2 regions of the Lysinibacillus sp. FSL H8-0500 genome follow, and region 1 is predicted to be linked to the other one. Evidence: riboswitches for the same ligand, from Rfam matches in the RefSeq annotation. Region 1 holds a riboswitch; the other holds the start of a gene.

What was found. Region 1 has a riboswitch for cobalamin ahead of MHB44_RS15060 (DUF4430 domain-containing protein). Riboswitches for the same ligand answer to the same signal wherever they lie in the genome.
Region 2: it holds a riboswitch for cobalamin, as region 1 does, so the genes downstream of both, MHB44_RS13250 (energy-coupling factor ABC transporter permease) here and MHB44_RS15060 (DUF4430 domain-containing protein) in region 1, are expected to answer to the same signal.

What each region holds. Positions count from the first base shown of each region.
Region 1 covers NZ_CP150292.1:3,153,645-3,161,286, reverse strand. Annotated here, with positions in the region: gene holA (DNA polymerase III subunit delta) at 1-713, shown strand, start outside; gene rpsT (30S ribosomal protein S20) at 771-1,019, opposite strand; gene gpr (GPR endopeptidase) at 1,183-2,199, shown strand; gene spoIIP (stage II sporulation protein P) at 2,297-3,139, shown strand; cobalamin riboswitch at 3,412-3,613, shown strand; gene MHB44_RS15060 (DUF4430 domain-containing protein) at 3,788-4,513, shown strand; gene MHB44_RS15055 (S-layer homology domain-containing protein) at 4,591-7,642, shown strand, end outside.
Region 2 covers NZ_CP150292.1:2,760,460-2,768,101, forward strand. Annotated here, with positions in the region: gene cobJ (precorrin-3B C(17)-methyltransferase) at 1-462, opposite strand, end outside; gene MHB44_RS13245 ((2Fe-2S) ferredoxin domain-containing protein) at 467-838, opposite strand; cobalamin riboswitch at 980-1,160, opposite strand; cobalamin riboswitch at 1,365-1,550, shown strand; gene MHB44_RS13250 (energy-coupling factor ABC transporter permease) at 1,777-2,523, shown strand; gene MHB44_RS13255 (energy-coupling factor ABC transporter substrate-binding protein) at 2,525-2,797, shown strand; gene cbiQ (cobalt ECF transporter T component CbiQ) at 2,803-3,576, shown strand; gene MHB44_RS13265 (ATP-binding cassette domain-containing protein) at 3,573-4,409, shown strand; gene MHB44_RS13270 (S8 family serine peptidase) at 4,652-7,642, shown strand, end outside.

The DNA of each region.
Region 1 (7,642 bases):
GACTGGAGGCATGGCTCGCCAATCCATCTGATTTTTCTGTCACAGTTTTTATTGCCCCTTATGAAAAATTGGATGAACGTAAAAAAGTAACAAAAATCATGAAGAAGCATGCTTTATACATTCAAGCAGAAACACCAAAGGAGCAAGATTTAACTGTTTGGCTTCAAGGTATTGTGAAGGCAGCAGGTAATTCGATTACACAAGATGCGATTGAACAACTTGTTGCAATGGTTGGAGCAAATATGCTGCAATTACAAATGGAAATAGACAAGCTAACTCTCTATTTAGGAGAGGGTGGTGAAATTACGGCCTCATTGGTAGAAGAGTTAGTGGCAAAAACTTTGGAAGAGGATGCCTTTAAAATGCTGAATGCTTATTTGGCGAATGATGCTGTTGGCGCTTTGACGATTTATCATGATTTACTGCGCCAAAAACAGGAGCCTATTATGCTTGTAGGTCTACTTGCCTCCAATGTTCGTACAATGTCGAATGTTTTTTATTTATTAAAAAAGGGCTATCATCCACAGCAAATTGCAAAAAATTTAAAAATCCATCCGTATCGTGTAAAGCTAATGGTTGAGCAACGCCACCGCCCTTCAGAGGAAAGTCTACTGCGGGCATTATACCAATTGGCTGAGGTTGATTTACAGTTAAAATCGACAGGTGGTAATCGTGAGCGCTATTTAGAACTTTTTTTATTACGACAGCTTTAACTTAGGAAAATCAAAAAGACCAGCTACCTTTAAAAGAGTAGTTGGTCTTTTACATCATTACGCTTTTTTAGCAAGGCGAGACTTTTTACGAGCCGCCGCATTTTTGTGGATAAGTCCTTTTGAAGCTGCTTTATCTAAAGATTTATAAGCCGCTTGTAAAAGCTCTTGTTTGTTATCAGCGTTAGCAGCAACAGCGTTTTCAGCTTTTTTAACTGTAGTACGCATTGCAGATTTAGCTTGAGAATTAGCAAGGTTTGCTTTTTCGTTTACTTTTACGCGTTTAATGGCAGATTTAATGTTTGGCATCTATTTCACCTCCTAAATTAGGTACGAGATGATAACTTCTCATTGATTTCTTGTGTCAATACAACAAAAATCATTTTAACAAACGCTTGGACAAATTGCAATAGATAAATGCAAAGAATATTTACTTGACAGTTTGAACAAACTATAGCTTGAGGTGAGCTGTATGCAAAATTTTAATTGGCAACGAACAGATTTAATCGATGAATCAGAAGAGGTAGTTGTCCATCAGACGAAAGAACAAAAAGAAAAGCTAGAACAGGCGAGCGGCATTCAAATAGAAGATCGGAATGCGGGTCGAGTAAAAATTACAGATGTTCTTGTAGACGCTGAAGGGGAAAAGCAAATTGGTAAAAAGGAAGGGCAGTATATTACACTTTCTGTCCCGACACTGACATTAGAAGATCGAGATGGCTTTGCACAACTAGAGCAGGAATTGCTTGTGAATTTCAAAAAAATGCATGATTCACTTTCTTGGCAAGAAGACGATAAAATTTTAATAGTTGGTTTGGGAAATCGTACCATTACACCAGATGCAATAGGTCCCTATTTAATTGATCATTTGCATAGTTTAGATGTCATTGATGAAAAATTTGTCATGTATGCTCCAGGTGTAACAGGACAAACGGGCTATGAAACAGGCGAGTTTGTAGCTGCCATTGCTAAGCGTCTACAGCCGAAATTAATCATTGTAGTGGATGCGCTTGCTACAAGAGCGAGTAATCGACTATGCAAAACAATTCAATTAACCGATACAGGCATCCATCCAGGCTCAGGGGTAGGCAATCAACGGCAAGAAATTTCCTATGAAATGCTTGGTATCCCTGTGACAGCTATTGGTATACCAACAGTGGTTGATGCGCCTGTATTAATTGCGGATGCGGTAGAAACAATGCTTCGCTCAATAGCTGCTCGTGTGGCTGAGCGTCATAAACCATCATCAAAGCTGTCTCTCTCCTCCTGGCAACCAGATATTCAGCAGGAGCTTGATATGTCTTTAGTACAGCCTATTTTTGGAGAATGGGCAACATGGTCGAGGGAGGAACGCCAGCAATTATTTGAAGAAACCTTGACAGGTGCACATACACAGCTAATGGTGACGCCAAAAGAAGCGGATTATTGGGTGGACCGCTATGCAAAATTAGTTGCCTCTATGTTAATGAATTGGGCAAGCGCTCTATAAAAACAGCTGTCTAAAATACTACAATTTATGCGAAAAACGAGAAAAATTTTTTCGTTCTAAATGCCATACCCCCTCCATACGATAAGGGGAGGAGGGTGTGACTTTGCTAAAAAAACTACAATGGTCATTTGGTCTATTATTGTTCTTTTTCGTATTACCTGTCATTGCTGGGCAACTTCCGTTCAACAAGCAAGCATCGACTCCGACGCAACAACCAGAAGATAAACAAGTCGTGTTTGCCGCTACTAATTTAGCTGAACAAAATGCACTTGAACAAACGAAAGAGCCTGAAGTAGCTGCTGATCCTTTTAAAGTGTTAGTGTTGTTTACACATTCACATGAAGCATATGAGCCAATGGTGAAAGCTGTAAGTGGTAAGGTAGCGACCTCTCATGAAACGGTCAATATTATGGGTTTTAAGGATAAGATTGTAAACCATTTTAATGTCAATGGCTTAACAACGAATGTATTGGATGTAGATGTGATGAAAGAATTAAAGCTAGAGGGCAAGGGCTATCATGAATCCTATAATGTGATGAGACCGCATCTAAGCAAGCATTTAGAAACAAATAATTATGATTTAATATTAGATTTACATCGTGATGCATTAAAGCATGAGTTAACAACTGTGGGGTATAATGGTGAGAATTATGCAAAAATTGCAATCGTTGTTGGTGCAGAGCATGCAAATTTCCGCTGGAATACTGCCTATGCTGAAAGTTTATCATCCACATTAAATGCAATTGTGCCTAAAATATCAAAAGGGGTTATTTCTAAAAGTGGTGATGGCGTTGATGGGCGCTACAATCAAGATTTAGCAAAGCAAATGATGATTGTGGAAATTGGTGGCATCGGCAATACTGAGGAAGAAGTCAATCGTACAATTGCCGTTTTAGGAAAAGCAATTGCCAAAGCATTTGTTAATGATACAAAAAAATAACTATATAGTAAAGGGAATATTAAGTCAGTGCCGCGCTGTTAACTGCGCCACTGGCTTTTTTCGGTTAATTACTTAGTGTAAGCCATTTTTTATAGGTGTATTAAAAAAACAACTATGTACGTTTCTACTAATCAAAAAGATTATTATACTGTCACTAATGAATAGAATCGCTACAAAAGGGTGAAATATAAGTAAACTTTTCCAACATTTTTTCTTTTTTATTATAATATTTTGAAAATAAGGAATTTGTGCTATACTTTCTAATAAGTGAATAGCAATTGCAGAATAAAGGTGCTCTTTTATAGAGCTTAATAGGGAATTCGGTGCAAAACCGAAGCTGTTTCCGCAACTGTAAGTGTAGATGACTACAGCGTAATACCACTGTCGAACGAGGAAAAATGCCTCCAGTAGATGGGAAGGTGCTGATTTTAGGATACACAAGCCAGGAGACCTGCCTTTATTTCATCGTATTAACTCTCTTCGGAAGCTAGGAGAACTTACGGCAAATAGACGGACAGGCAAACTGTATTTTACGCCTTTTTTCTGTTTTCCATTAGATGCTTCCCCCCTTTTTGGGAGAAGCATCTTTTTCTTTTTCGAGTTAATAGCAAGAACATTCACGAAATAATAAAATAGGAGGTTTTGCAAATGAAGATTTTCAAGAAATGGTGGCAATTAGCGTTTGCCCTGCTTTTAGCAGTTTCGCTTGTATCACCAACAGCAAGTGCCGCAGTATTACAGCCTGTAAACCAAGAACAACAAGCAACAACATTTGATGTTACATTATCTATTGATGGTTTATACGGTACAACTATTGTGCCAGAAACAATTGAGGATGTTGAAGCAGGGACAACGGCGCTAGAGCTTTTAGAACAAGTACTACAAGACAATAACAAACCCTATGTAGTAACTGTTCATCCTGTGTATGGGCCATACCTTGAATCAATTGATGGACTGGCTGCAGGGAGCTTAAATGGCTGGGATGGCTGGGTATATACAGTAAATGATATTAGCCCAACAGTTGGCTTAGGTGCTTACGTATTAGCTCCGAATGATGAAGTTCATGTGTATTACACTACATGGGCTCAGCTAAACACGCCAAGCACAGTTGCTGTAGATGATATAAATCCATCTGTTACGGTAAATTTAACTGGTGATTTATTGAATACGGGGACTGCTTCGAATTTAGCAAATTGGACAATTGACACAGGGACAACAGCATTAACAGCTCAGTCTGTTACTGTGAATACAAGCCAACAAGCTGTTATTACATTTGCAGGTCAAGCGGAAGAAGGCACTATTACGATTACAGCCTCTGCCAACGCATTACTTGGTAATTCAGCAAGCGAGCCACTTGAAGTGGACGTCCAATAGTTGGGTAAATTCATACTGACAAGGTGAAAGAATTCACCTTGTCAGTATTTAACTATTTATAGGGGAGTGAATTTTATATGGCTATATGGAAAAAGCAGCTACATATAGCGGTTATCTTTATTTTAATATTGTCGCTATTTTCTCCATCCATTACTGTAAAAGCACAGCATTTTGAAGGGGAAATATTCGATTCAATTATAGAAGATACTAGCGATATTGAACTTAATGATTCACCAGAGCAAGGCAATGCGAAAGAATCCAATAATGAACCAGAACTAGACAATTCAGCAGAACGGGATAATGTACTAAAATCTGAGAATGAAGTAGAGCATCTTATGCCACTACAGGATGCAATAGAATTTGCGCCCTTTTCAGGTAGTGAGATTCAGCTAAATACAGAGAAGCCTTTATTATTATTAGAAGGAGAAACATATCCACTTACTGTAACTGACGCAACAACAGAGGATAGTGCTATAGTTGTATGGTCTTCAAGCAAACCTAACATTGCGACAGTTGATGTCAATGGGCTCGTAACAGGCATTGCTATTGGAGATGCAGAAATTACTATTGCGATAGGTGCAGTATCTAAAACAATTAAAGTTCATGTTATTCCAGAGGCAGTAAAAGAAACAATAGATTTAATTATCGCACTGCCTGATGAATTAGAACCAACTGAAACGATCTATCAGCAATTACTTACGATCCGAGAAAAAGAAACTAATTTATCTAAGCTAAAAATACGAGATCTATTCGATAATACGTCTTATGACAAATTGCTACGTCAAAGAGAAGTTGAATTTACCATTAAATATATGGAGGATCCAGCTAACGCTACACCCGCAGTTGAGGAGATCACGACGTTAGATGAAAATCTTAGTGATCAACTAGAAAAAATACGTAAAGTATATACATCCTTTTTCTCAATTAGTGGTCGTTATCAGCCAACTGATTTGACATTAGAAGCACTTAATTATGCGTTAGCCAATAAAGAAGTTAAATATGCAATTCTTGCTATTGATACACTTCCTAAAATAGGGGATTTAACACCAGATCCAACTATAAAAGTGTTGCTTGACTATGCTAGAAAAAAATATGAGAGTATAACCAGCGTTCGACCAACACCTCCTTTATTTCCTGGTTTGCCTCCTGGAAATGAATCATTTAAAGTTGATGTAACAAATAGACAGGAACTTTTTGATAAAGAAGTTAAATATGTTGAACTATTAATTGATGCAATTGATACAAATAGCCCATTAGTAAAAAATCAATTAAAGGCAGCAAACGATGCATATAGTAACTTGAAGAAGCTCAAAGATGCTAGTAATAAGGCACAGCACACTAAAGTATCAAACTATAATGATCTCCTTGAAAAGGAGAAAATAATTAATGCAGAGGGCGATATTAACCAAGTTATTGCCAAAATTGATGCACTTCCTTCTGTAGAAGAACTTGTTTGGGCTGATTATCTAAAAATATTTGAAGCTCAACAAGCCTATGACCAATTATTAGCGATTCATAAAGAGCTAGTAACAAATTATGCTAAGCTAGGGGTTTTACAAAAGCGTCTTATACAATTACAGCCGCCAACAGTTGATACATATACTACTGTTGCCGAATATTTAACCAAAAATTTAAATAGTCCTGGTTATGGGTACGAATGGACGATGATAACATTAGCCCGCGGTGATCATTCTGCGAAGTATGCAACTTACTATGATCAATATTATCGTAATATTGTAAACCATGTAAAAGCCACGAATGGTGAAATAGATAAGCAAGCAACAGACTGGGCTCGCGTTATTATAGCTCTTACAGCAATTGGAAAAGACCCGACGGATGTTGCTGGCTATAATTTAGTTGATAGATTAGCAGATCTAAGCTTTATTACAGGGCAAGGAATAAACGCAACCATTTATTCATTAATTGCACTGGATACATGGGGGTTTGAACTACCTGCAACTGCAACAACAACACGGGATAAATTAATTCAGCATATTTTATCTAAGGAAATTCAAAATAGCGGAGGATTTGCATGGAGTGGAAGTGTAGCTGACCCAGATATGATAGGCATGGTGCTTCAGGCATTAGCACCCTATCAAAACAGATCGGATGTGGCAGCTGTCACGAATCGAGCAATAGCTAAATTGGCAGCTATCCAAACAGCGAATGGTGGCTATATATCGACGGCAGGCAGTTCTGAAGCTGCTGAAAGTGCTGCTCAAGTTGTCACCGCCCTTGCTAGCTTGGGCATTGATGCCAACAAAGACCCTCGCTTTAATAAAGTTATTGCTAATATGATGACATTTAGCGCTGGTGATGGTGGCTTTAAGCATATCCATAGCCAATCGAAAGCAGATGGCATGGGAACCGTGCAAGTTGGTTATACATTAGCAGCCTACAATCGTTTACTAAGTGGACAAACGGCGCTTTATGATATGTCAGATACGAAAGATCGACCATCAACTCCAGGGGATAAGGACGGAGATGGTGATGATGACGAGGAGCCTTCCCCTCCTGATAACAATGGCAATCAGCCATCTGTTCCTTCTGAAGAAATTGGTTATGCAACGGTTTCCATTCGAATTTCGTCATCTGAAGTTCCATTAAAACCGACAGCAACTAAGTTATTTGCTGGTGAAACTGCTTTTGATGTTTTACAACGAGCAGCAGAAGAAAACGGGGTTGCCCTAAGCTATCGTCAAACAGAATATGGCATATATGTTGATGGAATTGCGGGGCTTTATGAATTCGATCGAGGTCCTTTAAGTGGTTGGATGTACCGAGTCAATGGCAAATATCCTTCATATTCAGCAGCCAATTACACACTCTCTCCAAATGACGCTGTTGAATGGCTATACACAACTGATTTAGGAAAAGATATTGGTGGCTATGTGGAAGGAATAGAGGATAAACTCGCTGTTGAAGAAGAGAAAAAACAATGTGCTGAGGAAGCAACAGAAAATTGTCTGGAGTTAGAAGAAAAGCCATGTACAGATGAAGAGTGTATAGAAGAATCCAAGAATGAAAATAACAAAGAGGAAAAAGATAGCTTAGTAGTTGAAATTACGATTGAAGAAAACGCTAATAAAGTCGTACTTACACCTCAAAATATTCAAGAATACATGGATA
Region 2 (7,642 bases), 390 kb from region 1:
ACGCTTGGCAATTAAGTTCCAAGGTGTTAAATGGTCGCTTAAGCTGATAGTACAAGCATCATGCATAATCGGGGCTCCTAGTAAACTAGCACATGAATTAATCGCTGAAATACCTGGAACAATTTCAACTTCAATGCCCGTTGCCTCTGTCCAGCCCAGCTCAATTAACACTTCATACACTAAGCCAGCCATCCCGTAGACGCCCGCATCTCCACTGGAAATTACAGAAACAATACTGCCAGCCTCTGCTTGACGCACGGCTTCCTGTGCACGTGAAACCTCCTCTGTCATACCCGTACTAACAATTGATTTGGCATTGACTAAATCTTGAATAAGCTCTACATAGGTTTTGTAGCCAATAATCATATCACTTTGTTGCAATGCCTCTACAGCACGTGTCGTAATATGCTTAAAATCTCCAGGTCCAAAGCCCACTACGAAAATTTTCCCTTTTTGTGCCATTTTGCTACCTCTCTTTCACCTTTTCGATCCCTTTAATAGCCGTTGTTTGTGCTGTACGCTGTAATGTACCTTCACGCAATGTAAAGACATGCTCCTTGTGTAAAGATTCATGATGTAAGTCTTGTACAAGTGCTCTCGCATGCTCTGTTGATGGCACACGATACCAATTGCCCTGCGGATAGGCAATGACAACGCAAGCATCCTTACACCGTCCATTACAGCGTGTTCTTGTCGTATGTATTTCTTGATCAAGTGCCTGCCGCTGTATTTCATCTCGAATGGCTTGTGTAATATCCTCCGCATCCTTTTTCATACAGCTACTGCCGTTGCAAATAAAGAGATGTGTTTGCATCCCCTCTAAATTCCATGTTGTCATCTAATCGCTCCCTTCATTTGCTTTTTTGGAAAAGAAAAAACCTTTACTCTTCGCTTGAGAGTAAAGGTTTTATAGAAGCTTAATAAAAACGAATAAAATGCTGGTACCCGCTCTTGCTCCAACTTCTCCCTCCGAAAAGTTTGCATGCACAATCAATTAAGCAGGTTTCCTGACTTAAGCTTCATCTTACTTTCACGCCTTCCCAGTTTGCACAAGTGGCTTTGTGATTTCATCAGCTATTACAGTAGCGGGGGCTGTATTGGATTTTCACCAATTTCCCTATTATCTCGAAAATTTGAGCACTTATTGATGTTTTTATATGAAATTATTATCGTTATCCATGAATAGAAAACTGTCTCTATCATAGCTTATTATTTTAAAATTTCAATATTTCTTTAACAATTTGTGATAAATTTATCAGTTTTGGTTATCAGAATTTTCGACATTGACGCCCAATTCAAAAAAATTTTATAAAAAGTATAGCATATTTATGGAAATGCATGTTACAATTTGTCGTGAAATCTCACAATTCTATATTTTTTTCGGTGTAAAATGCTTGTTATTTTACTTAAAAGGGAAGTCGGTGTAAGTCCGACGCGGTCCCGCCACTGTAATAGGGAGTTTTATAGAAAATGCCACTGTCCAACGGATGGGAAGGCCTATAAAATAGTGAACTAGAGCCAGGAGACCTGCCGAAAAATACGTGACCGTTTCAGCCTACGAGGATAGGTGTGCAACTTAGCAGATACGCATGTTTTTGCTCTCTTAGTATGCACTTTTCCTGTAGCGGAGAAGTGCTTTTTGTATGGACGTGGCCAAATAGCCTGTTTAGCGAGCAACAGGATGCTTATGGACTCATGCGAAAGTCTAAATACGCAAAGAAGAATTTCTCCGCACGTAATATTTTTACAATTTATTCAGAATGAGGAGGAAAAATATTGAAGCTTTCTTGGTGGAAATTTAGTTATTTTTTAGTGGCATATTTAATGGTGCCAAAACAAGCTTTTGCCATGCATATCATGGAAGGTTTTTTACCAATTGAATGGGCGATTTTTTGGTGGGTTATCTCTATTCCCTTTATTGTACTAGGATTGCGCTCCATTCGAAAAACAGTCGAAGCAAACCCTGAAACAAAAATGATATTAGGTCTTTCAGGAGCCTTTGCATTTGTCCTATCTGCCTTAAAAATCCCGTCTGTTACAGGGAGCTGCTCGCATCCTACAGGTGTTGGGCTTGGTACAGTGTTATTTGGTCCATTGGCAATGAGTGTAATTGGAACGGTTGTTTTATTATTCCAATCCTTACTTTTAGCACATGGGGGCCTTACAACGTTAGGAGCAAATGCCTTTTCAATGGCGATCGTAGGTCCTTTTATCGTGTATTTTGTCTTTAAAGGGGCACAAAAAATAGGTTTGTCGTTTTCATTAGCTGTGTTCTTCGCTGCCATGCTTGGCGACTTAGGCACATATGTTGTGACTTCTGTACAGCTAGCACTTGCCTTCCCTTCTGAGGTGGGTGGCTTCGCCGCATCCTTCACAAAATTCGCAGGTATTTTTGCTTTAACACAAATTCCATTAGCCATTAGTGAGGGGATTTTAACAGTAATTGTGATGAACTTCTTGAAAAAATATAATATTAGCGAATTAAAGGCATTACGTGTTTTCTCAGCAAAGGAGGCACACTAAGATGAAACGTACTTTATTACTATTAGCCATTGTTGTCCTGTTAGCCATTATCCCCCTGTTTATTCAAAAGGGTGCAGAGTTCGGTGGTGCTGATGGTGAGGCCGAAGCAGCCATTGGCGAAATTAATAAGGATTATGAACCATGGTTTGAAAGTTTATGGGAGCCGCCTAGTGGTGAAATTGAAAGCTTACTATTTGTACTACAGGCTGCGATTGGCGCAGGCTTTATTGGCTACTTTATCGGCTATATGCGCGGCAAGCATAAAGAAGGCTAAATACGATGCTATTAATCGATAAGTATGCTTACCTTAATAAACTAGCGCACGTTCATCCACTAGAAAAAATGATCTTTTCCTTAGGACTATTGTTATTATCCCTAATTTTAAGAGATGAACAGCTTTCACTCATTACATTTTTTGTAATGAGTGCTTTTATCATTTTCGGCGCAAAAATCCCATTAAGCTATTATGTAAAACTATTGCTATTACCAGCCTTTTTTTTATTCACTAGTCTTGTATCCATTTTAATCTCAATTGCACCATCTACACATGTGCTACCTCCTCACATTTGGTCTTTCACCTTTAGCAATTGGACGATTTTTATTGGGCAGGCCAGTATGACAGCAGCACAGCAATTATTTTTTATTGTGCTTGGTAGTATCAGTTGCTTATATTTTTTAATCCTAACAACCTCAGTTCAAGGAATTTGCTATGTTTTACGACAATGGCGATTTCCAGTGTTATTAGTTGAATTAGTAGAGCTAACCTATCGTTTTATTTTTCTTTTTTTAGCTAGTATGCAAAAAATTTACCTCGCCCAGCAAGCACGTCTCGGCTATTATTCACCTATCCAATGGCTACGTTCACTATCCATGCTGATAGCAGCATTATTTGTGGAGATGTTTCAGCGGAGTCGAGCGCTTAACAATGCGATGCAGTCACGTGGTGGCGAGGCTGTCTATTGGCAGAAAGCAAGCTCTTATAACAAGAAAAATTGGCTAGGCATGGCACTTATTTTTCTACTCTTTATCGTATATGGAGGTTTTTTCGCATGACAGCCTATTATTTTGAACTTCATCATCTGTCCCATATTTACGCAGATGGCACAACAGCGCTCACAGATATTTCATTGCAAATTCCAAGGGGGAAAAAAATTGCGATCCTTGGACATAACGGTGCAGGAAAATCAACATTATTTCAGCATCTTAACGGGATATTAAAGCCTACTACAGGCACTATTTCTTTTCAGGGTAACAAGCTTCAGTACAGCAGCAAAGCTTTAAAGACCCTTCGTCAACAGGTTGGTATTGTCTTTCAAGATGCAGACCACCAGCTTTTTTCAGGCACAGTCAAGCAAGATATAGCGTATGGACCGCTTAATTTGGGCTGGTCTACTGAAAAAATTGAGGAAAAGATCGCCTGGGCGGTTGCACAAACAGAGGTAGAGAATTTACTAGATAAGCCGATTCATTTCTTAAGTGTTGGACAAAAAAAACGTGTGGCGATGGCTGGTGTTTTAGCAATGGAGCCATCTGTTCTCTTATTAGATGAACCAACAGCAGGTCTGGATCATTATTATGCTACACAAGTTTTACAATACCTAGCAAAATTAGAGGATGGGGAAAGAACCATTCTATTAGCAACACATGATATTCAACTCGCCTATGAATGGGCAGAGCAAATTATTGTGATGGAGGCAGGGTCAATCATTTATAATGGTGATCCCATCACTCTATTCTATAACGAAGAACTATTAAAACGTGCCCATCTTGAACGCCCATGGGTCTTTGCGATGGCCATGCTATTACAAGAAAAAAAGATCTTAACGAGCAAGGAGCCAATACCTCGTTCTAGGGATGATTTACACAGACTTATTCAACAGCTTTAAACAGTTTGACCAGGGGCTAATTTAAGCAGCAGTGAAAATTTTTCCTCATTTACGAAACTTTTCTATTAGTTAATCGTATAAATATAGTCAAGGCGTTCAATAGGCAAAAATAAGAACTATGATTTCCATCTAAGTAAGAAGATAGCAAAAACTCTTCTATCTTTAGAATAGAACGGAAGTAAGGGTTTGAAAATTTATGTTTATTGGGAGGCCAAACTTAACATATGAAGGAGAGAAAGTTATTGAGAAATTGGTTGAAGAAATCCGTCACTGTGGTAGCATCTGCTGCACTAATGGTCCCTGCTGTCTCTGCCTTTGCGGAGACCCCACAGCCTGCTACAAAGAATGGCAAGCTTGAACAACTTATGCTTGCAAGTAATCAAACACGAACAGGACAAAATTCACAGAATAGCGAAAAATGGATCAGCAAAAATACAATTGTTATTAAGCATGTAGGGCTTGATCAAAATGTACATAAAAAAATTGGTGCTAAGGTCCTCCGCTCCATTCCTTCATTAGGATATGATGTTATTCAGTTAAACAAGGACGTCTCGCTTGAAAAAGCTGTCTCTTACTATTTACAGCAGGATGGCATTACAAGCGTATCCCCTAGCTATATATACCATACATTTGCCACGGACACCGATCCCAAGAAAGAAGAAATGTATCATTTAAGCCTGCTACAAATAGATAGGGCACTTAAATTAGCAGGTGATCATGAAGTAACGGTGGCTGTGATTGATTCGGGCGTGGACTTTAAGCATCCCGATTTAAAAGCTCAAGTACTACCGCCCTATAACGCAGCCGCACCAGCTAATACAACTTATACAGCCGATCATGGTACACATGTAGCAGGAATTATTGCTGCTGCAAAAGATAATGGTATTGGCGGACATGGCATTCATCCAAAAGCTAAGCTTCTACCCATTGATGTATTTAATGGCAAGGAGGGCGCCGATGATTTCACAATCGCACAAGGTATTCTATACGCCATTGAACAAGGCGCTGATATTATTAATATGAGCCTTGGCGGCTATGGAGAGTCTCCACTTATGCAAGAGGCTGTCCAAAAAGCGATTGATAGCGGCATTACCATTGTAGCTGCTGCAGGCAATGAGGCGACAGATGAATACTCCTTCCCTGCTTCCTTTGAAGGTGTCATTAGTGTTGGCTCAACAAATAACAAAAATAAGCTATCCAGCTATTCCAATTATGGGCCATCTGTTGATATTGTGGCACCAGGTGAAGATGTATATAGTACCGTTTATGACACGAAAAAGGGATCGTCCTTTATTAAATTTAGTGGTACATCCATGGCATCACCTGTTGTGGCAGGAATTGCATCCTTGCTTAAATCAAAATATCCACATTTAAAGCCCTATGAAATAGAAGCCATTCTTGAAATGTCTGCACAAGATTTAGGTGAGAAAGGCTATGATCTTACGTATGGGCATGGGCTTGTTGATCCTATTAAAGCCCTACAATTCGATCTTCAGAAGTTGCCTAAGCATTATTCAGAAACAGTGGAAGAACGTCTTACAAATGCCAAAGTATTGACTAAAAATACAGTGAATACGGAACAGGGTGTGTTTGAACAGCCTGATGAAAAGAAATGGTACAAGGTCGATTTAGAGGCTGAGGAATATGCACAGTTCACATTAAAAGGTGCAGATAAATATGATTATGCCTTTGATCTATACTTCTATCCCACTAGTCATTTTGGTGAGGTTGAGCCTATCCATGTTAATGATGTGCGCATAGGCAAAAAGGAAGGCTATCTATTTAAAGCTGAGCAAGAGGGTACGCTATTAATCGGTGTCAAAGATCATAATGGCAGCTATAGTCTAAAGGGTAAATCAACCTATACCTTTACCGCTCAAACTACCAAAGATCTACCAGTGGATGCCCTAGATCAAACGAATATGGAAGAAATTAAAAAATTCCCATTTAGTACAGCAGGTAAAGACTATACCCTGCTTTCGACAGATCAGCAAAAAGATCGGGACTACTTTACGTTTTCTGTTAAAAAACCAACAACATTAAAATTTGATTTATCAGGAATTCCTGGCGTAACTACATCAATGGAGCTTTATTTAAAAGAAGACTTTATGCCACCACAAGCCGAGGAGCTTACACAACCAGCAGGCGTACAGGAGCTACCAGCTAAAGAGTCTGAGCCAGCACAGGAAGATGAAGACGAAATGGAAGCTTATCCAATGCAAATGGCCTACGGCACAGCGAAAGGTGAAAATATCAGCCTCATTGTTGATGCTATGCCTGAGCAAGAATATGTCTTGCGTGTATCCAATGACAATAGTATGGATTTTTCGATGGGAATGTTCTTTAGTGGCGGTGTTGAAAAAGAAGAAAAGGTAAGTGAATCCATTCTTCCTTACACATTAAAAGCTACTGCTGTGACGCTGCCAAAGGATGAGGATGATCTACCAGCAGATGGTATCTCATTAGAAGAACCTGCGATCGAGGAGCCATCATCCATTGCACCAAGTGCCATCAAAAAGCGTGATGACATGGATACCATGCTAAGTATGCTGACAAATGCCTTTAGTGGAGAAAAATTGGAAGATGTTGAGCCAATTATGGAAAAAGCACTTCGCTTTAATATTGGGGAGGATCAAACAGCCTACTTCCAATCAGATTATGATGAAGATTACTTTTTATTGAAATCACCTGGGGATGCCCTTTATAGCTTCCGATTTAACAAAGGCACAGGTCAAATGCCATCTGGCACAATCTTTGAATATGATGAGGAAGCCAAAGAATTATTACCTGTCGCTTCCCTCACAGATAGTCTAAACATCCTTGCATTACTGTCAGGAGCAACCAATAATGAAGATGATGCAAAGGTCGTACCACTGAAAAAGGATAAAACCTATGTAGTCGCAGTTATGAATATGGGGGAACGCTCCGTTGATCCTTATACATTAAAAACACGTAAAATCGGTGATATTCCAGCAACTTATAATCCAGATAATCAGAAGGAAGGCAAAGCTCAGCCACTTCAATTAGGTACAACCTATAAAGATCATCTAATTTATCAAGATGACATCGATTATTACTACTATAAGCAACAGGGTAATGATGAAGTGATGAGTCTACTGCTTTCCACTATTCCTTTTACAGATGAAGAATTGAAGCAATTACCAAAAGAACTTCAGCAAGATCTAAAATTTGCAGGATCTATTATTGAAGATACAAATGGCAATATGAAAATC